Regions from separate parts of the Aliiglaciecola sp. NS0011-25 genome, predicted to be linked through region 2. Evidence: predicted binding sites of a transcription regulator. Region 2 holds the regulator's gene; the other holds the start of a gene.
What was found. Region 2 encodes ArgR, which controls arginine synthesis, uptake and breakdown. Its sites were predicted from a motif close to ANTGAATANNTATTCANT; they were not measured.

Region 1: argE (acetylornithine deacetylase) is a predicted target of ArgR. The motif match lies at 8,231-8,248, and genes of this name have one in related genera.

The regions. Positions count from the first base shown of each region.
Region 1 covers NZ_BAABWR010000010.1:43,267-54,501, forward strand. Annotated here, with positions in the region: gene grxC (glutaredoxin 3) at 1-240, shown strand, start outside; gene secB (protein-export chaperone SecB) at 266-769, shown strand; gene gpsA (NAD(P)H-dependent glycerol-3-phosphate dehydrogenase) at 778-1,791, shown strand; gene trmL (tRNA (uridine(34)/cytosine(34)/5-carboxymethylaminomethyluridine(34)-2'-O)-methyltransferase TrmL) at 1,808-2,272, opposite strand; gene ABWV72_RS10245 (alpha/beta fold hydrolase) at 2,376-3,347, opposite strand; gene ABWV72_RS10250 (ATP-binding protein) at 3,459-4,856, opposite strand; gene ABWV72_RS10255 (response regulator transcription factor) at 4,853-5,548, opposite strand; gene ABWV72_RS10260 (Spy/CpxP family protein refolding chaperone) at 5,758-6,573, shown strand; gene ABWV72_RS10265 (methylglyoxal synthase) at 6,622-7,041, opposite strand; gene argE (acetylornithine deacetylase) at 7,061-8,221, opposite strand; gene argC (N-acetyl-gamma-glutamyl-phosphate reductase) at 8,559-9,587, shown strand; gene argB (acetylglutamate kinase) at 9,584-10,378, shown strand; gene ABWV72_RS10285 (ornithine carbamoyltransferase) at 10,375-11,235, shown strand, end outside.
Region 2 covers NZ_BAABWR010000003.1:247,016-258,250, forward strand. Annotated here, with positions in the region: gene ABWV72_RS04185 (thiol:disulfide interchange protein DsbA/DsbL) at 1-258, shown strand, start outside; gene ABWV72_RS04190 (SulP family inorganic anion transporter) at 482-2,047, opposite strand; gene bamJ (BamJ family beta-barrel-assembly machinery protein) at 2,194-2,757, opposite strand; gene ppc (phosphoenolpyruvate carboxylase) at 3,068-5,692, shown strand; gene mdh (malate dehydrogenase) at 5,778-6,713, opposite strand; gene argR (transcriptional regulator ArgR) at 7,019-7,483, shown strand; gene ABWV72_RS04215 (ATP-binding cassette domain-containing protein) at 7,587-8,978, shown strand; gene ABWV72_RS04220 (endonuclease/exonuclease/phosphatase family protein) at 9,007-10,158, opposite strand; gene ABWV72_RS04225 (TonB-dependent receptor) at 10,305-11,235, opposite strand, start outside.

The sequences.
Region 1 (11,235 bases), on a different contig from region 2:
TATACCAAAGGTTATTGCCCGTATTGCCATCGTGCAAAGGCATTACTAGAAGAAAAAGGCGTTGCATTCGAAGAATATCGAATTGATCAAAACCCTGATCTTCGTGACACCATGATTACCCGAGCGAATGGCGGTTATACCGTTCCACAAATTTTTATTGATGACAAGCATATCGGTGGTTGCGACGACATGTATGCACTAGAGTCACAAAATAAACTAGACAACCTACTTAGCGTATAACGCAGTAAACCAAGGAAAAATTAACATGGCAGATGATATCCAAGCTAACCAAGCCGGTGAGCAAGCTCCACAACAAAACGCACAATTTGCAATTCAACGTGTTTACACAAAAGACATTTCGTTTGAAACACCAAACTCTCCTGCAATTTTCAAAAAAGAGTGGAAACCTGAAATTAAACTGGATTTAGATACTAAAACAGTTGAATTAGAAACGAATCTTTATGAAGTCGTTTTATCGGTTACAGTAACCGCAAATTTAGGCGAAGAAACGGCATTCCTTTGTGAAGTTCAGCAAGCGGGTATCTTTATGATTGGTGAAATGCCTGAAGCAAATAAAGCGCATACTTTAGGTTCATTCTGCCCAAATACCTTGTTCCCTTATGCAAGAGAAACTATCTCTAATTTGGTTAATCGAGGTACTTTCCCTCCATTAAACCTTGCACCGGTTAATTTTGATGCAATCTTTGCTGCTTACATGCAAAAGCGTGCCCAAGAACAGCAAGGTCAAGCGCAAAAACTTGATGCTTAATCATTGTAATGACAATGCTAAATAAGCAAAGCGTTACAGTACTAGGAGCAGGGTCTTATGGCACTGCTCTTGCGTTTTGTCTTGCACGAAATGAAGTGCAAACCTATCTGTGGGGTCGAGATACCGCGCAGATGAAAGAAATGCAAACCTCCCGATGCAACCAACGATACTTACCTGAAGCGATATTTCCTGACGCCTTGGAAATTATTCCAAACCTTGCTTCGGCAATTGCCAACAGCCAAGATATTCTAGTCGTTGTACCAAGCCATGCCTTTGCGCAAACTTTAACAGCAATTAAGCCATTTTTGACAGATCAGCATCGTTTGATTTGGGCGACAAAAGGGCTGGAACCAAAAACTGGTAGATTGCTCCAAGAAGTTGCAGAGGAAGTTTTGGGAAGTGATATTCCTTTGGCTGTTCTGTCAGGACCAACCTTTGCCAAAGAAATGGTGGCAGGGTTACCAACCGCTATTTCGTTGTCGTCAACGGATGAACTCTTAGCGGAAGAGTTTAGTGCAAAATTACACTGTTCAAAAAGCTTCAGGGTATACAAAAATCCCGATTTCATTGGCGTTCAATTAGGTGGTGCGGTTAAGAATGTGATCGCAATTGGTGCCGGGTTATCTGATGGTTTAGGGTTTGGTGCAAATGCGAGAACCGCATTAATCACCCGAGGACTTGCTGAGCTTACCCGTTTAGGATTAAAAATGGGAGCTAAACCTGAAACCTTCATGGGCATGGCAGGATTAGGCGACCTTGTACTCACCTGTACCGACAATCAATCTCGAAATCGACGTTTTGGATTAGCCTTAGGAACAGGAAAGTCGGTTGAAGATGCTATCGACAGTATTGGTCAAGTTGTAGAAGGCTATCGAAATGCAGAAGAAGTCAAAATTTTAGCCGACAAGTTAGCTGTTGAAATGCCGATTACTGAGCAGATTTACCAAGTGCTTTATCAAGGGAAACCAGCGAAAAGTGCCGCACTTACGTTGCTAGGCAGAGAGCCAACTGTAGAAGGTTAGTTAAGCTAACCTCTCCTTAAACAGCCCCTTCAAAACCCAATTGTCGCCAAGACTCATAAACAAAAACCGAAACCGCATTCGATAAGTTCATACTGCGACTCTTGGCCAACATTGGAATTCTTAAGCGTTGTTCCGCCGGTAAATTCTGAATGACCTCGTCAGGTAAGCCTCGCGTTTCAGGGCCAAACAGTAACGCATCACCCAATTTAAAATCAGCATCTGCGAAATTCTTAGTACCTTTAGTGGTGCAGGCAAACACTCTTTGCGGTTTTTCGGATTGAAGGTAAGCAGTTAGATCTGCGTGACGTTTAACCTCAGCAAATTCATGATAATCCAATCCCGCCCTGCGCACTTTTTTATCATCCCAGTCAAACCCTAGCGGTTCGATCAGATGCAAGTCGTAACCTGTATTTGCGCACAGACGAATAATGTTTCCGGTGTTGGGAGGGATTTCCGGTTGATATAAAACAATACTAAGCATATTTAATCGAGGTTCTAGAAAACTAATTGTTTAAGTGTAACAAATATTACGCCCGCAAGAACCAGCAACTTCACTATTTTAAGCTATGCCGCGGCAAATTCGCTTAAGCTAAGAATCTCAAAATTGCCCGTAACGATTGATCACGAATATCCTCAGTTTCGAAGAATATTTCATGACTCGCATTTTCAATTCGCATAAGCTCACAATTTAGCATTTTTGCTGCGACTTGAGTTTGTTTAGCGTTATTCACGACCCGATCATCTCCAGCCTGCAATAACAACACTGGAATAGTAATTGCGGCAGCATTTTTTTGGATAAATGACATCGTTTTATCAGCCTGTTTGAGCCAAGCTGTTGTGACCCCACCTAGCTTGCATTGCGGATTAGCCTCATAGGTATCTCGAAAAATTTTGTATCTTTGTTGGCAATGGGTTAATTCATTTATTGCAAAGGCTTTAGGATTATATTTGGACTGACCAATAAAATACCATGGGCTTTTACCAAAGACATGGTTTAGCAAGGTATAACTTTCAATTAGCAAACAACTTAACCATTTTGGTAATGCAGGCCTGATACCGAACATCGGAGCCGACATAATACATTTAGCGAAGTCTCCAGGGTGTGTGAGTAAATACAAACTAGAAATTGCAGCTCCCATGGAATGGCTAAGTAAAATCGGTTTATGAACGCTATTAGGGCTAATAACTTGGTCAAAAAACAATTTAAAATCAGCAACGTAGTCTGCAAAATCAGCCACATACCCTTTTTCTGGATCATCTAACATTCGTCCTGACAACCCTTGTCCTCGATGGTCGTGAATAAACACACTAAAACCTGCGTGGTACAAATTGAATACCAGCTCTTTATATTTTAATAAGGTTTCAATACGACCAGAGGAAATGGCTATGCTTCCAATAGGATTCGGATTGATCACATAAGCATAGGCAATTCGTACCTTTTGCTTCCCCAGAAAATAACCGTTAATCACGTTTCTTTGCCAAAACGGTTCTATAAATTGCTGATTCCGCTTTTCTACCAAAGTTTCATCTTCTGGGATGTGGCTCTGTTCAATCATGTTGTACGCTAACAATTAAATCACTCATCAAGATGCGTAATACTGCAATGTTGCATAGAATCAATCTACAAACACAATTCACTCGCGATCTCGCCTCAAAGGTTTCACTCATTATTGTTTAATCGGAATCGTGATGTTTACAATTAATCCACCTTCTGGCGAATTCATGGCTACGACTTCACCGCCGTGTAATTTTACCGCTTGTTTAACAATGGCTAAGCCTAAACCTACCCCACCCGTATCTCGATTTCGTGACGCAGACAACCGATAAAATGGTTTAAACATATCTTCCAAATCCGAAGAAGGTACACCTGTACCGTCATCTTTTACCGTCACTTGTAGTGTAGTAGTCAGATTAACCACTGACACTTCAACTTTAGTAGAACAATATTTAATTCCATTACTAATCAGATTTCCTACAGCACTTTTCAGTAGGTGTGGATAACAACTTAAAGTCAGTTCTGGAATGTCACCTAAAATTAATTCCTTACCACTATTTTGCGCCTCAAACTCGGCATCATTGAAAAGCTCTGTAAAACAACTTTTCAAACCAACAAGTTGTTTATCTTCAACTGCTACATCTGCCTCTAATCTAGATAGACGCAACACTTGACCAATCATTGAATCGATTTGCTGTGCTTCTTTTTCGATTCTCAATAGCTGTTTTTCAATCGACTCTGGCAGCTGTTCTTTTTGATTTTGAGCAATACCAATGGCAAGTTGCAATCTTGCCAGTGGCGACCTTAACTCATGTGATATATCAGCGACTAACCTTTTTTGACTTCCCATTAAGTCGGCAAGGCGTTTCGTCATAGAATTAAAATCTCGCCCCAAGGCGCCTATCTCGTCACCTCTTTTTGATGCAAATTTTACGTTCTGGGTTAAGTCACCATTGGCCACTTTCCTAGCACTTTTCTGCAATTGTCGAATAGGTCGAACAAGCGACCAGACAAACAAAGCGCACAGACTTCCGCTGACTAGCAATACGCTTAAGCCAAGCGCTATGGGATTTGTCTGCATCAACTGCCGTGCAAGATTTGGAGGGCGCGGTTTACCAGTGAACAGAAAATATGTCTGTCCTCTTACCGAGACTTTAGCTGGCCCAAAAAAGACCCCTGACGTAGTTCGAATAACAAAAGGTTGCGTCTCATTAATGAGTTCCAAAAACGGCTCTTTTAACGGCATCATTTCTCTTGGAAAACCATAAATAAATTCTTTGCTTTGAGCATCTATTAACATCAATGCATCTTTGCTTCTTTGCCCCGTGCGGCCTAATAAACGATTTAATTCGGCTTTGGGAAATCGCTCTGCAGTTAGCTCAATACGAGACGCTATTTGCTGTATACGATTAATGTCTACGTTATTTAGCGGTTTAATTGAGTAGTTAGAGTTGGTTTGCTTAGCTAACCAAGCGCCAACAAGACCCAACAGAATCGCTGCCAACCAAAACCATAAAAACGTTTTGCCAAAAAGACTGTTGGCAGGGTTAAGCTTTTTTAAAAACCTCATTGTTCAACCACGAACAAATAGCCAGTACCTCTAACCGTTTTAATTTTTTCTTGATCACTGTGTTGCATTAATTTACGCCTAATATTACTCACATGCATATCAATACTGCGATCAAATGCCATCAATTTTCTGCCCAATACTTTTTCGCTGATATCATTTTTACTAACAATTTGACCTGCGTTTATCATCAACAAATGCAAAATTAAAAACTCAGTAGCGGTAAACTCTAAAATATTTCCAGCACATTCAACACTCTGTGTATTGGGGTTCAATACAACATCATCAATTTGTAATCGTTGCTGAGAGCTTGTTGAAGGCAAATAATCCATGCGCCTGACGATAGCTTTGATTCGAGCCGATAACTCACGATGATTAAATGGTTTAGGCAAGTAATCGTCGGCGCCAAGCTCTAACCCAAAAATTTTATCAAAATCATCGCCTTTAGCTGTTAACATCAACACTGGCGTTAAATGACTAGTGCGTAATCGCTTAAGCACTTCAAATCCATCTATTTGCGGCAACATCACGTCCAACAAAATTAAATCGTAATGTTTCGGCCCGATGGCTTTTTGTAAGCCTGTCTCACCATCATTGGCTTGATCTATTTCATACCCTTGGGGCGACAAATACTCTATCAACAAGTTGCACAGTTCTTTATCATCATCGATAACAAGTAGTGATTTATTTTGCATGTAACCTCAATTATTCTATATGTCATTGGTACATTATGTGGTGAATTGTAAGCTTCCAGCTGATTAAGTGACAGACGAAAAGAACATTATTTACACAAGCTTTACAATGGCCAGACACTTCTTTGCATTGACGTAACTATAATGTTTATCAAATCAACGACAAGGTAAATGTCGTTATTTCGTTAAACATTAATCAAAAGGTGATACACATGAAAAGCAAATTGATTTTTTCTAAAGCAATCATTGCCATAGCTGCTACCGCAGCCGTCACTGCATTTGCAATTCAAGCGCATGAACGTCCAGAACCACCAATGCGTGCGGTATTCAAAAAGCTAGATTTAACAGATCAGCAAAAACTTGATGTACGCACTATCATGCAGCAATCTAAAGCAGATGGTGAAATTTACAAGCAAGATTTAAACAACATCAAAAATCAGCTTAAGAGCTTAATTAGATCTACTGATTGGGATCAAGATTCGGTAGTGAGTTTGTTACAACAAGAGCAAGATATTAAATCTCAACTTGCGTTAAGCTCGGCGACCAAACGCAACGCTGTCTGGAATACCCTTACCGAAGAGCAACAACAAAAGTTGAGTGCCATGAGCGAAAAAGGCAAAGAACGCAAAGGCAAGGGGCATAAAGGAGAAAAACGTTCTTCGCCGATGAAAATGTTCAAGAGACTCGACTTAACCGACGAGCAAAGTGCAAAAATTAAAGCTTTGTTTGAAAGCCAAAAAGCGGCTATGGAATCTCAGCGTGAAACGGTGAAAGGTTATCGCGATCAAGCTCAACAGCTGGTTAGAAGTGAAACTTTTGATCAATCAGCATGGTTGGCAGTGAGTGAGAAACTTCAAGCAGCTCATTTGCAAATGTCGACAGACATGTCAAAAGTGCGCCATCAAATCTGGAATATCCTTGATGAGGAACAACAGGCAAAAATGGCGAAAATGGATGAAAAAAGAGAACACCGCAAAGGTGGTGACAAACATGATAAGAAGAGACGTCATCAAGACGACGAACTCTAACTATCACATTGGTTACGTTAAAGATTATTGATAGTTATAAACTGACTATCAATAATCAGGCACAGTCCTCAAGTATTCGTCGCTGTCAAACAGCGGCGAAGTAATGATTAAATCCGCAGTGCAACGATTACAAGCTACAGGCAAATTCCACACCGAACATAATCGAAGTAAAGCTTTTACGTCAGGATCATGAGGTGCGGGGTTGAGTGGATCCCAAAAAAAGATTAAACAATCTAGTTTTCGCTCAGCGATTAATGCGCCAATTTGTTGGTCGCCACCTAAGGGTCCACTTTTAAAACGATGAACAGGTAAATCTAAACTGTCGGCGATTAGTCCGCCTGTTGTACCTGTCGCCACCAAATTATACTTTTTCAATTGTTCAATATGGGTGCGACTCCAGTCTACTAACTCCGCTTTCATGTGATCGTGAGCCACTAAAGCAATGGTCTTTTTTACTAATTCAGTCATGGATATTATTTCCTAGTATTTATCTAGCTGATTCGCTAAAGCACACGTGTTTTATCATATTCTTTAACAAAGTAACTGTGGGGTCCACATATTCTAACGATATAAACTCATCCGGCTGATGGGCTTGATTGATACTGCCCGGCCCCAAAACCAAAGTATCGCAGCCAAGCTGATTGATAAAAGGAGCCTCAGTAGCATAATTAGCATTTGTGACTTTAAAATCCGTCAACTTTTCAGCTAAGGCGATAATATTGTGCTCATTCTTACATGAGAACGCCGGAGCTGTCGGATACATAAGCTGCATGTCTACGCGGTCTGGATAAGCTTGTTTAACAGGTAACAGCGCTTCATCAATCAATGCAATTGCTTCTTCATCACGCAATCCAGGTACACAGCGAATATCAAAGTTAAGTTTGCAATGTCCACAAATTCGATTTTCGCCATCGCCGCCATGAATATGCCCTAAATTCATCGTTGCTTGGGGAACACTAAAACTTTCGTCGCGGTAATTTTTGGCAAGTTGGTCACGTAACGTGAGTAGCTGCTGTATTGCCATTTGCATAATTTCAATGGCGTTTACGCCTTTATCTGGATCGCTGGAATGGCCAGCTTTTCCAGTAATATTTAGGCTCTGCGCCATATGTCCTTTATGTTTACCGATTGGTTTCAGCTCTGTGGGTTCACCAATGATAGCCATATCAGGTTTAATTAACTGTTGTTGAGCAAAAAACCTAGCTCCGGCCATAGAGGTTTCTTCATCGGCTGTGGCTAAAATATACAGTGGTTTTTGCAGCTTTTTTAAAGGAATATCTTTTAAAGCTTCCAAAATAAAAGCAAAAAATCCTTTCATGTCGCAGGTCCCTAAACCATAAAAGGAATCATTTTTTTGCTGCAGTATAAATGGGTCGCTATTCCATCGACCTTCATCAAATGGCACTGTATCTGAGTGACCAGCTAACAGCAGACCGCCCTTGCCCGTGCCGAGTTTGGCTAATAAATTGAATTTATTCCGTGCTTCAGGCACTTTTTGAATAGAAATGCTAAAACCTAAGTCTGAAAAAAGATTCCCTAAATAGTCGATTAACTGACGATTACTCATATCTAGATCTTCGTCTACGGCACTTATTGTAGGGATGGAAATGATTTTTTCATAAACTTCTAAGAAAGTTAAATTTGGCATAAGAACCTTAAAATATAATTATTCACTTTTATTGCATATTTATAACATTGATGGCATGCTACGTCCATGCAACAAAGAACCAGTTTTAAACTGATTTTTAAACCTTAACGATCAATTACAGTGCATATTGCCTGAAAATTGATGAATAGAGAATAAATGAGAACTATGAGCACAAATAACTCCCTGCCTTGCTACGCTTGTACGTCTGTCCGACGAATCTAATTTTGGTTGCGTAGCACGCTCCTCTCCTTTGATATAGAAGAAGTTTTTAAAGGATTGGGGCGCTTTTTTTATTTTTCTAAGTTAACATTTTCAAAAATTATCGGTAGACATCATTATGTTGAAAGCATGTGTAATCGGAGCAAGTGGATATACAGGCGCAGAACTCGCCAGAATATTAACCTTGCATCCTAAATTTGAGCTAGCAGGATTGTTTGTTTCGCAAAACAGTCAAGATGCAAATAAAGCTTTAAGTCAGCTCCACCCCTCTTTAAGCGGTTTAGTCGACACTAAGGTTTTACCCATTAATGATGGTCTGTTAAGCGAGCTCGCAGATTCTTTAGATGCCATATTTTTAGCCACACCTCACGAAGCCAGCCACGACTGGATGCCTATATTAACGGCAGGAAAAGCAAAAATATTCGATTTATCAGGGGCGTTCAGAATTAAAGATGCAGACGTGTTTGCAGACTTTTATGGATTTGCACACCAGCATAAACCGTTACTTGAAAAAGCGGTCTACGGGTTAGCTGAATGGAATGCAGCGTCTATTGCTGAGGCATCGCTAGTAGCAGTGCCAGGTTGCTACCCTACAGCTTCGCTATCAGCGCTCAAGCCTTTGTTTAATTCAAATCTGTTAGACAGCCAGCATCGTCCAATTATTAATGCGGTATCTGGTGTTAGTGGTGCGGGAAGAAAAGCCGCTTTGGGAAATAGCTATTGCGAAGTGAGCCTGCAAGCATATGGTGTTCTTGGCCATCGCCACCAGCCAGAAATTAGCCAAGCCTTAGGTACCGACGTTATATTTACTCCCCATTTAGGTAATTTTAAGCGCGGAATATTGGCCACAATTACGGTGAAAACAGTTGCTGGCACCAGCAAAGAGCAAGTATCGGATGCTTACCAAAAAGCCTACAGTGATAAACCTATTATCCGTTTACTAAATCATTTTCCTAAGTTAGATGATGTAGTGAATACTGCGCACTGTGATCTGCATTGGAAGTTAGATGAAAAATCTGGATATTTAGTCATTGGCAGTGCCATCGACAACTTGTTAAAAGGTGCAGCATCTCAAGCAATTCAATGTGCTAACTTAAGTTTCGGTTTTGCATCTCCTACTGGATTAATTGCTGAGGTGAGTAAATGAAAGTAAAAGTTATCAAAGTTGGTGGTGCATTTTTAGATGACCCAAGTATTTCCGCAGACTTTTTTGCCGCGCTTTATGCCGCTCAAGAACAACAGCCAATAGTGTTAGTTCATGGTGGTGGCAGCAGTGTTGAGAAGCTTTTAAAAAATCTGTCACTTAGCAGTCATAAACTAAATGGTCTGAGAGTCACGCCGAAATCACAAATTGATTATGTCGTCGGTGCTTTAGCCGGCACAGCCAATAAAAACTTGTGTGCATTAGCGAAAAAAAGTGGACTTATCCCTGTGGGATTAAGTTTATTGGATGGTAACATTACCAATTGCCATCAAATCAGTGAAGAATTAGGCAATGTAGGTTCTGCAGAGCCTATTGATCAAACTTTACTGACGACTCTGTTGGCAGCTGGCTTTTTACCCATAGTGAGCTCCATTGGAGCAGATGACCAGGGTGAATTGCTTAATATCAACGCCGATCAAGCAGCAACAGCCATTGCCAAACTGCTTAATGCACAACTAGTTTTGTTATCAGATGTAGCAGGTGTGCTCGATCAGAATAAGTCACTTATTAATAAACTCACGTCTGACGATATTGAAACTTTGATATCAGATGGTGTTATTCGCGATGGTATGACAGTGAAAGTAGAAGCGGCATTAGATGCGGCGAATCAAATAGGACAGTCTGTGACTATAGCAAGTTGGAAAAACCTTGATATTTTAACCCAAGATACTCCAACTGAAGAAAACGCTTCTGCAGGAACAACCATTTTCCCATCGTCTAAGGAAAACAAATGAAACAGGACCTATTAACGTTTAAAGATTGGAGTTCGCAGGATTTAAATAATTTGTTGGCGCTAGCGGCAAAAATTAAAGCTGCGCCTGAAGAACACAATCAAGTTTTGGCTGGAAAATCAATTGCGGCTTTGTTCGAGAAACCCTCTTTGCGTACCCGTGTTAGTTTTGATATTGGTATCAATAAACTCGGTGGACACATGGTTTACCTTGACTCCCAGGCTGGTAAACTAGCTGGCCGAGAAGACGCCAAAGACACAGCAGCAAATTTAGCTTGTTGGGCAGATGCGATTGTTGCCAGAGTGTTTAGTCATGATACCTTAGTGCAGTTTAGTCAAGCTTCTAAAGTACCGGTAATCAACGCGTTATGCGACCTCTATCACCCGTGCCAAGCAATAGCTGATTTTCTCACCTTACAAGAAACCTATGGTTCATTAGAAAACTTAACCTTAGCTTATGTAGGTGATGGCAATAACGTTACCCATTCACTATTGCTGGTTGGCGCTATACTTGGGGTGAATATCGTTAGTGTTACCCCTGCAGGTTACGAAGTTGATCAAGGGATATTTGAATTAAGCCAAAAAATTGCAGAAAAATCTGGTGCAAAAATCATCCAAAGTAATAACGTCGAAGACGCTAAAGGTGCCAATGTACTTTATGCTGATACGTGGTTATCAATGGGAGATGAAACACCGTTATCAGATATTAAACGCATTTTTGACCCATACAAAGTCGACGAAGCTATGATGGCATTAACCGGTGCACAATACGTTATGCATTGCCAACCCGCTCATCGTGATTTAGAAATTAGCGGTACTTTAATTGATAGCGATAAATCATTATTAATGCAACAAGCTGAA
Region 2 (11,235 bases):
AAAGATCGCAAAAATATTGCCTCCATGGAAGACATTTTAAAGGTGTATGCAGAAGCTGGCGGTGACAGTGATAAGTTGAAAAAACTGGCCAATAGTTATGGCATCCGCGGTGCCGTGCGCAAAAACGATAAATTGACTTTAGGTGTTCGTAGCGTACCCACCTTTATCGTAAATGATAAATATCAGGCAATTTTCGGTTCAAAAATGACGCCGAATGAATTTGTAGAGTTAATTACCTGGTTAACTACCCAAAAATAAATCAACCTTTGATAGAACCTCAAGTCCATTTGAAAAGCCGGATATCATCCGGCTTTTTTGTACCCGTCTAAATAAACAACCTGAATGATGTGTCAGTCCAGTTTCACTAGCTAGTAATTTAGTTAGATGAAATTCTTGCTCACAACTAAGATTCCTAAATCTTTCGCTGGACTAAAGCCCAGCCTACAAAATCTGTAGCTCGGGCTTCAGTCCGAGGATATATTTATCCCAATTTATCGGAGGCAATGCGATAACGAGGATCTTCATTTACATTCATTTCCACGTAGCCTTGAGCCTTGGTTAACAGGTTAGTACACTCAGGGCTAATATGCCGAATATGTAGCTTCTTGCCTTGAATTTTGTACTTATCAGCCAAACCATCAATTGCATCTAAGCCTGATGAATCCCAAATACGTGAATCTTTAAAATCAATGACCACGTCCTGTGGGTCATTTTGCGGATCGAATAAATCTCTGAAGTGTAAAACTGAACCAAAAAACAAGGGGCCGTCAAGTTCGTAAACTTTCCAACCGTCTTCATCTGTATGGGTTTTCGCACTAATATGGGTGGCGTGTTTCCATGCGAAAACCAGCGCAGATACAATGACCCCTACTACCACTGCTATCGCTAAATCGGCTGCAACGGTAATCCCCGTGACCAAGAACAACACAAATGCATCTTCTTTGTTTACACCACGCACAATGCGAAACGAAGCCCATTCAAAGGTACCTATGACTACGATAAACATCACCCCCACCAATGCGGCCAATGGAATCATTTCAATCAGCGGTGCGGCGAATAAAATGAATCCTAACAATACCAGTGCAGCGGTAATACCAGAAAGACGACCACGTCCACCGGAGTTGATGTTAATCATGCTCTGACCAATCATGGCACAACCACCCATGCCACCAAAGAAACCGTTGACGGTATTAGCAACACCTTGACCTACACATTCTTTGTTACCACGACCGCGAGTGTCAGTCATTTCATCGATTAAAGACAAGGTTAACAATGATTCAATCAAACCAACTAAACAGAGAATGACTGAAGTAGGTAAAATGATATACAAGGTTTCCATGTTCAACGGCACCATAGGTACACTGAAGCTAGGTAATTCACCGGCTAAAGTTGCTGTGGCCTTTTGATCTTCAGGTAACATGCCGCGTACAAAATCAATCACGGTGCGAGCTTCTAGATCTAAGCCATGCACTAACAGCGTTACGGTTACAATAGCCACAAGGGAAGCGGGTACAGCGGTAGTTAGCTTAGGTAAAAAATAGATAATTGCCATAGTCAATGCAACCAGACCAAGCATCCAATAAAGCATGCTGCCTTGCATCCATTCTTGAACACCAAACTCATTGACTATTTTGAACTGCCCTAATTGGGCAAGGAAAATGACGATAGCCAAACCATTTACGAAGCCTAACATTACCGGATAGGGAACAAGCCTGATGAACTTTCCTAGTCGGAATATGCCCGCTAAAATCTGTAATATTCCAGCTAAAATAACCGCGGCAAATAAGTATTGGATACCATGCTGAGCGACCAAGGCAACCATGACCACCGCCATCGCGCCCGTTGCGCCAGAAATCATTCCCGGTCTGCCACCAATTGCAGATGTTATTAGGCCCATCATAAATGCAGCGTATAACCCCACCATAGGTTCAACGCCAGCAACAAAGGCAAATGCAACCGCTTCAGGAACCAATGCCAATGCAACGGTTATTCCTGATAGCACGTCATTTTTGACGTTACTGTCACGGTTGGTTATCAGGTCAATCATTTACTACCCCAAATTTTTATTTTATTAATTAAATTATTCAATCGTTCATTTTAGCAGCTAAGCAGGTTTAGATCTTTTAACGGTTTGTTAAAAGACACAAAAAAAGGCCGGATAAATCCGACCTTTAAATACGATATTTGCAAATACTAAGCAACGATATCTAATAGTTCCACATCGAATACTAGAGTACTGAAAGGACCAATTGCGCCGCCAGCGCCTTGTTCACCGTATGCTAAATCATGTGGAACGTGCAAACGCCATTTAGATCCAACAGGCATCATTTGTAATGCTTCTGTCCATCCTTTGATCACGCCATTTACTGGAAACTCTGCAGGTTCGCCACGCTCATAAGAGCTATCAAATACATTACCGTTAATTAAAGTACCGTGGTAATGTGTACGTACTTTAGAAGTAGCAGTAGGTTTTTCGCCTTCACCAGCAGTCAATACTTCATACTGCAAGCCAGAAGGTGTAACTGTAATTTCAGAACGTTTAGCATTTTCTGCTAAGTAAGCTGCGCCTTCTTCGATTGCACCTTTATGCTGATCTGCTTTTGCAGCTTGCATACGTTGGTGAATTTCGTTAAATGCAGCTCCCAAAGTTTGATTATCAACTTGTGGGGTTTGCTTAGCAAAAGCGTCTGCTAGACCAGCTTTTACTGCTTCAATATCAAGACCTTCAAATGGGTTAGATACTAATTGTTCGCCCATTTGGTAACCAATACCATAGCTTGCTTGAAGCTCAACACTGTTATATTTTTCTGACACGTTATATCCTGTTTTGATTGGGAAAGATAAAAAGTGAATGGTATCATAGTTAACGTGTTGCCTTGTACCCCAAAAGCTAATTGGTTAGATACAAAATTAGTAAAATAATAAAAGTCATAGAATAAGCTGCAAAATAATAATAAAAGCTCATCTAAATGACCTTAAGATTAAGTATGATTTAACTTTGTACCCGAACTAAAACATATTTTATTAACTCAAAAATTCTAATTTGTATATTCAGTTTGGAGGATGTGTGAAAGAGCAACTAGCAGTTCAATTGAAGGAATCTGTACGATTTCTAGGAGCGACTCTCGGAGACACAATTCGTGCTCAGCTTGGTGAAGAGTGGCTTGAACGAATAGAATCAGTGCGTATCGGCGGACGGAAATCCCATTTAGGCGATAAAGACTCAACTCAGCAATTAAAAGATCTATTTGCTGAACTCAATAATGAAGATCTTCTGACCGTTGGCAGAGCGTTTTCACAATTCCTTAATTTAGCCAATATAGCCGAACAGGAATTCAATAGTATTTCGATAACAGATGATCCTGTTGAAAAGTTATTCGAACATTTAGATGAAGCAAAAATCGATCAAAGTGACTTTGCTGATGCATTTGAGCAACTTAAGATCGATTTGGTACTTACCGCACACCCAACAGAAGTTACCCGTCGTACATTAATTCACAAACACGGTGAGCTGGCTCGCTGTTTACGTGAAATGCACCAAAGCATGCTTTCAGACGAAGAACGTAGCGAAATAGAAACGCGCATTGCCGACTTGATTAGTCAAGCTTGGCATACCGAAGAAATACGCTCTGTTCGCCCGACTCCAGTAGATGAAGCGCGTTGGGGATTCTCAGTTATTGAGAACTCATTATGGGATGCGGTTCCTGCGTTTATCCGCTCATTGGATAAAAAGGTTAACAGCAAGTTTGGTATTTCATTACCAATAGACGCTTCACCAGTGCAATTTAGTTCTTGGATGGGTGGTGATCGTGACGGCAACCCAAATGTAACCTCTAAAATTACCCAAGAGGTGTTGTTGCTTGCCAGAAAACGTGCAGCGAAACTGTTTGCCAAAGATATTGATGCTCTGCAAGTAGAACTCTCTATGGGTGACTGCGATCAAGCGCTTAAAGATATAGTCGGTGAAGACCAACTAGAACCCTACCGTGCATTGTTACGCCCCCTTTATCATAGACTTGCAAAGACGCAAGAAGGTATCGACAATTATTTAGCTGGTCATCAAGTTGATGATAGTAATTGGGTGACTTGTCAAGATGACATACTGGCACCTTTGTTAACCTGCTATCAGTCATTGCATGCTTGTGGAATGCAAGTTATCGCCGACGGCAAACTATTAGACACCATTAGACGTGTACATTGTTTTGGTGTGCACTTACTTAAATTAGATATTCGACAAGATTCAGAACGCCATGCTCAAGTATTTGGCGAGTTAACACGCTACTTTGGCATGGGTGATTACATGCATTGGAGCGAAGAAGACAAACAAGCGTTCTTGTTAAAAGAATTGGGATCTAAACGTCCACTTATTCCGGAAAACTGGGAACCTTCGGCAGAAGTCCAAGAGGTTTTAGATACCTGCCGCATTATTGCTAAAAACAGCCAACAAGGTTTTGGGATTTATATTATTTCAATGGCAAGTCTGCCCTCAGATGTGCTTGCTGTGCAGTTACTGCTTAAAGACACAGGTGTTAAATGGCCAATGCCAGTAGCACCACTGTTCGAAACCTTGGATGATTTGAATAACGCTGCAATTGTGATGAAACAATTGCTCAGTATCGATTGGTATCGAGGTTATATTCAAGGTAAACAGTACGTAATGATTGGTTATTCTGACTCAGCAAAAGACGCCGGTGCGTTGGCCGCTGGGTGGGCCCAATACGAGTCTCAAGAAGCATTGGTTAAATTAGCCGATGAATTTGAAACCAAGTTGACCTTGTTTCATGGTCGCGGAGGTACAATCGGACGTGGAGGTCTACCTGCACATGCTGCTATCCATTCACAACCTCCAGGTTCTCTCACCGGTGGTTTTAGGGTTACTGAGCAAGGTGAAACCATACGTTATAAATTTGGTATGCCGGAACTTGCGAAAGGAAGCCTAGGCTTATACGCCAGTGCGATTCTAGAAGCGATATTGTTTCCACCACCTAAGCCAAAACAAGAGTGGCGAGAAGCGATTACCTCTATGGCCAACGAAGGTCGTGATAACTATCGTAAAATAGTACGTCATGATGAAAACTTTGTGCCCTACTTTAGAGTGGCAACTCCCGAACAAGAGCTCGGCAAATTACCTTTAGGTAGTCGTCCAGCAAAACGCAAACCAACAGGTGGTATTGAGAGTCTCAGAGCAATCCCATGGATTTTCGCATGGGCGCAAACGCGGTTGGTTTTACCGTCTTGGTTAGGTTCAATGAAAGCAGTGACCGATTACTACCAATCAGGTCAGCAGCAGATCATTGATGATATGTTGGAAAATTGGCCATTCTTCCATTCCCGCTTATCGATGCTTGATATGGTGTTTAATAAAGCAGACACCAGAATAAGCAAAGAATATGATGATCGTCTTGTACCGGCTGAATTGCAGTATTTTGGTGAAGCATTGAGAACCGAGTTAGATGAAAGCATTGAATCTTTGCTCAAATTATTAGGCCAAGAGACTGTAATGGAAACGGATCCGCGAGGAAAAGAATCCATGAGTATTAGAGCGGGTTACTTGCAACCTTTGCACTTCTTGCAAATTGAATTGTTATCTAGAATAAGAAAATTAGATGACAGTCAACACGATGCGTTATTGGAAAGAGCAATGATGGTAACCATCGCAGGTATTGCTGTGGGCATGCGTAATACAGGTTAATTCTGGCTGAACTAGCCTGCATAAAAAAGCCCCTTGTAGTTAACTACAAGGGGCTTTTTGTTAGGTTCGGTAATAGGTTAAATGCTTAACCTTTTACGAATTTAACACCTAACTCAATATCGCCACGCAAACCTTCAAGCATTGAATCTTTTGCGTTTTGTTCAAATTCGCTCAACTCACCGTAAGGTAGAATTTCTTCTACACCGTTAGGACCTAGTCTTACAGGGTGAGAGAAGAATACTGCGTCGTCTGAGTTGGTTTCAACATAAGTATATTCAACCACGTTGTCGCCTTTCATAGCAGCTACTAGAGACAAACAGAATCTTGCCGCAGCTTGACCCATTGACAATGTAGCAGATCCGCCACCGGCTTTTGCTTCAACAACTTCAGTACCAGCGTTTTGAATGCGAGTAGTTAAACTTGCTATTTCATCATCGCTAAATGTCACACCTTCAACTTGTGAAAGTAGAGGTAAAATAGTTGTACCAGAGTGACCACCAATAACAGGAACGTGCACACTAGTAGAGCTCAAACCTTTCAATTCAGCTACAAAAGTTTCAGAACGGATAACATCAAGAGTAGTTACACCGAACAATTTGTTTTTGTTGTAAACACCCTTAGCTTTTAACGTTTCTGCAGCAATCGCAACAGTAGTGTTAACTGGGTTGGTAATAATACATGTACATGCATCAGGACAGTTATCCGCAATACCTTCAACTAGGTTCTTAACGATACCCGCATTGATATTGAACAAATCAGAACGATCCATACCTGGTTTACGAGGTACCCCTGCTGGGATCAAAACAATATCACAACCTTGTAACGCAGTTGCTAAATCATCTTTACCAAAACCTTCAACTTTTACGTCTGTAGGGATGTGGCTCAAATCAACTGCCACTCCTGGCACAACAGGTGCAACATCATATAAAGCTAACTCGGAACCAGCTGGTAACTGGGTTTTCAATAAAAGAGAAAGGGCCTGACCGATACCGCCTGCAGCACCTAATACCGCTACTTTCATAGTTGTCTCCTGTGGGACTATTAAATTGACGGCAAACCATAGAGTAAGCCGCATGAAAAAACAATTTATTGTGGTGAATGTTCACTATCTGTTTTGCAATATAACTCTTTTAGCCTAACATTCAGTTAGTTTTTAAGGCTTAACAGAATATATGGGTTAGATGCTACGAATTCAATACTTAGTAGTAACTCAAAACAGACACTTTAACTATATGATATTAATGCAAAGTATTTTGCTGCTTGTAAACAAGGCTACCTACCCTGTTTAGATTGTGTCAAACTATAGCAGTTAATAGCGAGGGTGGCATGTCTAATACAAAACAAGAAGAATTGGTCAAAGCATTTAAAGATATTTTAAAAACGGAAAGCTTTGGCTCTCAAGGTGAAATTGTTGATGCACTAACGGAACAAGGCTTTGGCAGTATTAGTCAATCCAAGGTTTCCCGTATGCTAAGTAAATTTGGCGCGGTACGCACCCGCAATGCGCGCGGTGACATGGTTTACTGTTTGCCACCAGAGATGGGAATGCCTACGGCAAAAAGCCCATTGCGTCAATTAGTATTAGATATTGTGCACAACAATGTCATGGTAATCATTCGTACCAGTCCAGGTGCAGCTCAACTCATCGCGCGCTTATTGGACTCCCTTAGTCAAAAGGATGGTGTATTAGGCACTATTGCTGGAGACGATACGATTTTTATCGCACCTGCTGACATCAGCAATATTGAAGAAACCCGTAAAAAAGTTGAAGCCCTATTTGAGAATGTTTAACGATTTTCACTCTAACAAATAGGCAGCTACCCGTTTCAACTGTAAATTAAAACGTGACATTACCCTTTAGAGATCCTTTCGTATAATTGTGAGTTGTTTAGCAATGATAACTATCGAGCATTTTCATCATCCTAAATTAGCCGTAAAATCTTGGCGAATTTGTAAACATAGCGCCGTAGCGGTGTTAGGCAAAAATGGTTCAGGGAAACAATTTGTCGACCAACTTCTGTTAGGAAAATTAAATAATGCCGAATACAGCAGCTTAAATTTACCCGCAAGGGATTTAGTTGCACTGGTGTCTTTTGAAACCTTGCAGGCCGTATATGAAAACGAATTAAAGATTGATGAAACCGATATCACCGATGAAATTGATTTTGGCACTCCGGCAAAAGACTTTTTACCTCAAGACAAACTTGACCACCCATTTATTGCCAGCTTCCACTTAGAACATCGCCTTGATACCGGTTTTCGACAGCTTAGTACTGGCGAGTCGCGCAAGCTGTTAATCTTAAAAGCGATATTATCTGGCGCTACCTATATTATTTTGGATAACCCATTTGATGATTTAGATCCATCATCAAGGGCGCAATTAAGTCAGGTGTTAAGTCAGCTAAAACACCAAGATATCACCTTGATTATATTACTCAGTAATCGTCAAGACATCCCAGACTGGATCACAACATTCGCGCTGGTAGAAAATAATAGTTTGCATGATTTGAGTGGATTATCAGTAAGTGATGCGCAAGCCACTATCGACACCATATTTGCTTTTGATGCACTAGATAAATCATTACTTGAGCGGATGATATCCGATAAACATAGCCACAATAAAAAACCGCTAGTGCGCATCAATAACGCAAATGTTATTTATACCGAAAATCATGCACTCAAAGCCGCCAATTTAAGTATTGATACGTTCCAGCACACAATCATTACCGGACCCAATGGATCCGGCAAATCAACATTACTGCAATTGGTTACCGGTGACTGTCCACAATGTTTCAGCAATGATGTCACTGTTATGGGCTATAGGCGCGGTACCGGTGAAACCATCTGGGATATCAAAAAACACCTAGGGATAGTTTCCCCTGATATCCACCGTTCGTATCGAGTAAGCTGCAATGCATTAACCGTGGTACTGTCAGGATTCATGGACTCCATTGGTTTGTATAAAGACGTCACTTCTAGCCAGAAACAACAAGCATTAGCATGGCTAGATTTGATTGGTCTTAGGCCACTGGCCAACAGTAGCTTCAAACAGCTTAGTTTTGGTGAACAGCGTTTGTTATTGATCGCGCGAGCCTTAGTTAAGTTCCCATCACTTTTAGTGTTAGACGAGCCCACACAAGGTTTAGATGAAATTAATCGGCGCTTGGTACTAGATGTGATTACAACTATTGCTAAAAAACAGTTGGCAACCATTCTCATGGTTAGCCATCGTGAAGATGAACGCTTGCCAATCTTTGCCCAGCACAAAGAATTGCAGGCTGGATAGTCGCAAGGGTTAACCTACAATATATAGGTTATTTCAACTCAACTTCGCGCCACACTAGGCGATGATCAGATGATGCTTGTCGTTCTTCAACTAATTCACTACCTGGCTCACTTTTACTGGGCCAGAATACCCCTGAGTCGAGTATTGAAAGGCCAGCTTTAGATGGCAGCACATAGTCAACAGTTAAGCCCCACTTTGCGGTATGATATTTGGCATTAGGGTTATTCAAGTTTGACTCTTTCGCACCAGCACTTTTGGGTAATTCGTGTTGAGCAACACGGGGATGAGCAAGTAAATCAGCCATCATAGTGCGTTCTCCATCGCCTTCATTTGCAGATGCATTCAAATCCCCTAATATAACAAAACGCTCGCCACTGAAGCCGCCTCTTTTGCCCTTATCATCATAGATATAGTCAGCTTTTGAACCGGCGTCTAAATAATCATTCCAAAATTGAATTTCATCATGATTTCGCAAACCATTACGATTTTCCGGCCCATCAAATACCGGAGGAGTTGGATGACTCGCAAGAACATGTACCGTCTTACCTTCTATGTTAATCGGAATATCCCAATGGGATTTAGACGATAAGCGTAAGATTTGAATCGCCTCAGGTGAATACCAAGCACTACCATCGGTGTTCTTAATTTTCCCTAAAGTGTTGTGAGGCATGTCTTTCCACAAGAACTTTTGGAAAGTTCGAGCGCCATGCAAATCAATGGGATAGCGGCTCAATAGCAACATCCCATATTGTCCAGGATAACGACCAAAACCAAAGGCATCACTACCTGAATTTTCTATTTTATCGTCGTTATTTAAGTCAACACCGCTAGCAACCCCTGTGTTGACCGGTGCATAGTAAAAATATGGGTAATCAATAGCCCGCTGTCCTTGCTGTGAAACCTGCAAATAATTGTTGATAAAAGCGTCAGGACCCAACGACGGATCGCTGCTGTAATCAAACTCATTTAGCAGAATAATATCAGGCCGAATTCGTTGAATAATCTGTGCAATATTTTTTATCTGTTGGTTATCGCCTGTGGCTAAATGCTTAAACAACAAAGTCGGATCATGCTGGTCTTGCTGCGCTTCTGTCCCTCGATAATTGTCCGCTTCCATACTGACATTAAAGGTTGCCACTCGAATTGTTGGTTGAGAATTAGCACAGCTAACTAATTGCATTGCGATTAGCACTCCTAAGATTATCGAAAAGAACTTCATTTTTTATCAACCCGCATATTAAATACCTCGAATCTATTAGTATATCTTACCTTCAAACACAAAAAAGCCGGTCATAAAGACCGGCTTTTAATCTAGTAGTTAATTACTTAGAACTTGTACTTAACACCAAAACGTACTTCCCAAAGAGAAGCGCCACGGTTAATACTTTGCGGTGAAGCATTGTACTCTTCGTAAACGTATTGGTTTTGGTCGTTAATACTTGCAGTAATAATATCATCAGCTGGGAAAGAACCTTCACGGAAAATGCCCCAATCGTCATTCAACATGTTACCCAAGTTTTCAATAACTACGAAAGCGCTGGCTTTATGATCTTCATAAAACGCAGGTAGTTCTTGTTCAACGCGAACGTCAAACTTCACCCACCAATCGGCTTTCACAGAGTTACGTCCCATGATACCGCCACGAGATAGACCTTCTGACGCAATAAAGTCATTGAAGGCAGCTAAATCAAAGTCATCACCATAAACTACGCTATCATCATTTTCCAATGGTACATAAATCAAACTTCTGTAGTCATTTGAATCAGCGAACATACTTGAAGAATTAGAATATGTATATGAAATTGGCGCACCTTCATTAGCAGTACCAAACAAGCTAAACTTGGTTGCGTAACCATCCATGAACTCTTGAGAATAACTCAAGTTCAATGTGAAACGGTGACGAACTTCGTAATCAGATGTAAATACACCAGGGTTGTTCAATGATGAGGTAGCAAGGTTACCGAAGTTAGAACCTGCTGTAGAGCTCGTCATTGGACTCACATCTGTAGAACGAGTATATGCATATGCAAAACTTGCATCTAAACCGAAATCGAACTCTTTGCTTACCGCTAAAGACACAACTTTAGATTCGCCGTCTGATCCGTCTACATTAGTCAGCATTAAGTCATATCCTTCGAAACGACCATTTGAGGCATATAGTGGACGACCATCAGGAGCAACTTCACCAGATTCAGTCAAAGAAAGATCCGTTACAATCGGTGAATCTTTTTTCTTGGTATACATTACATCAGCTGTG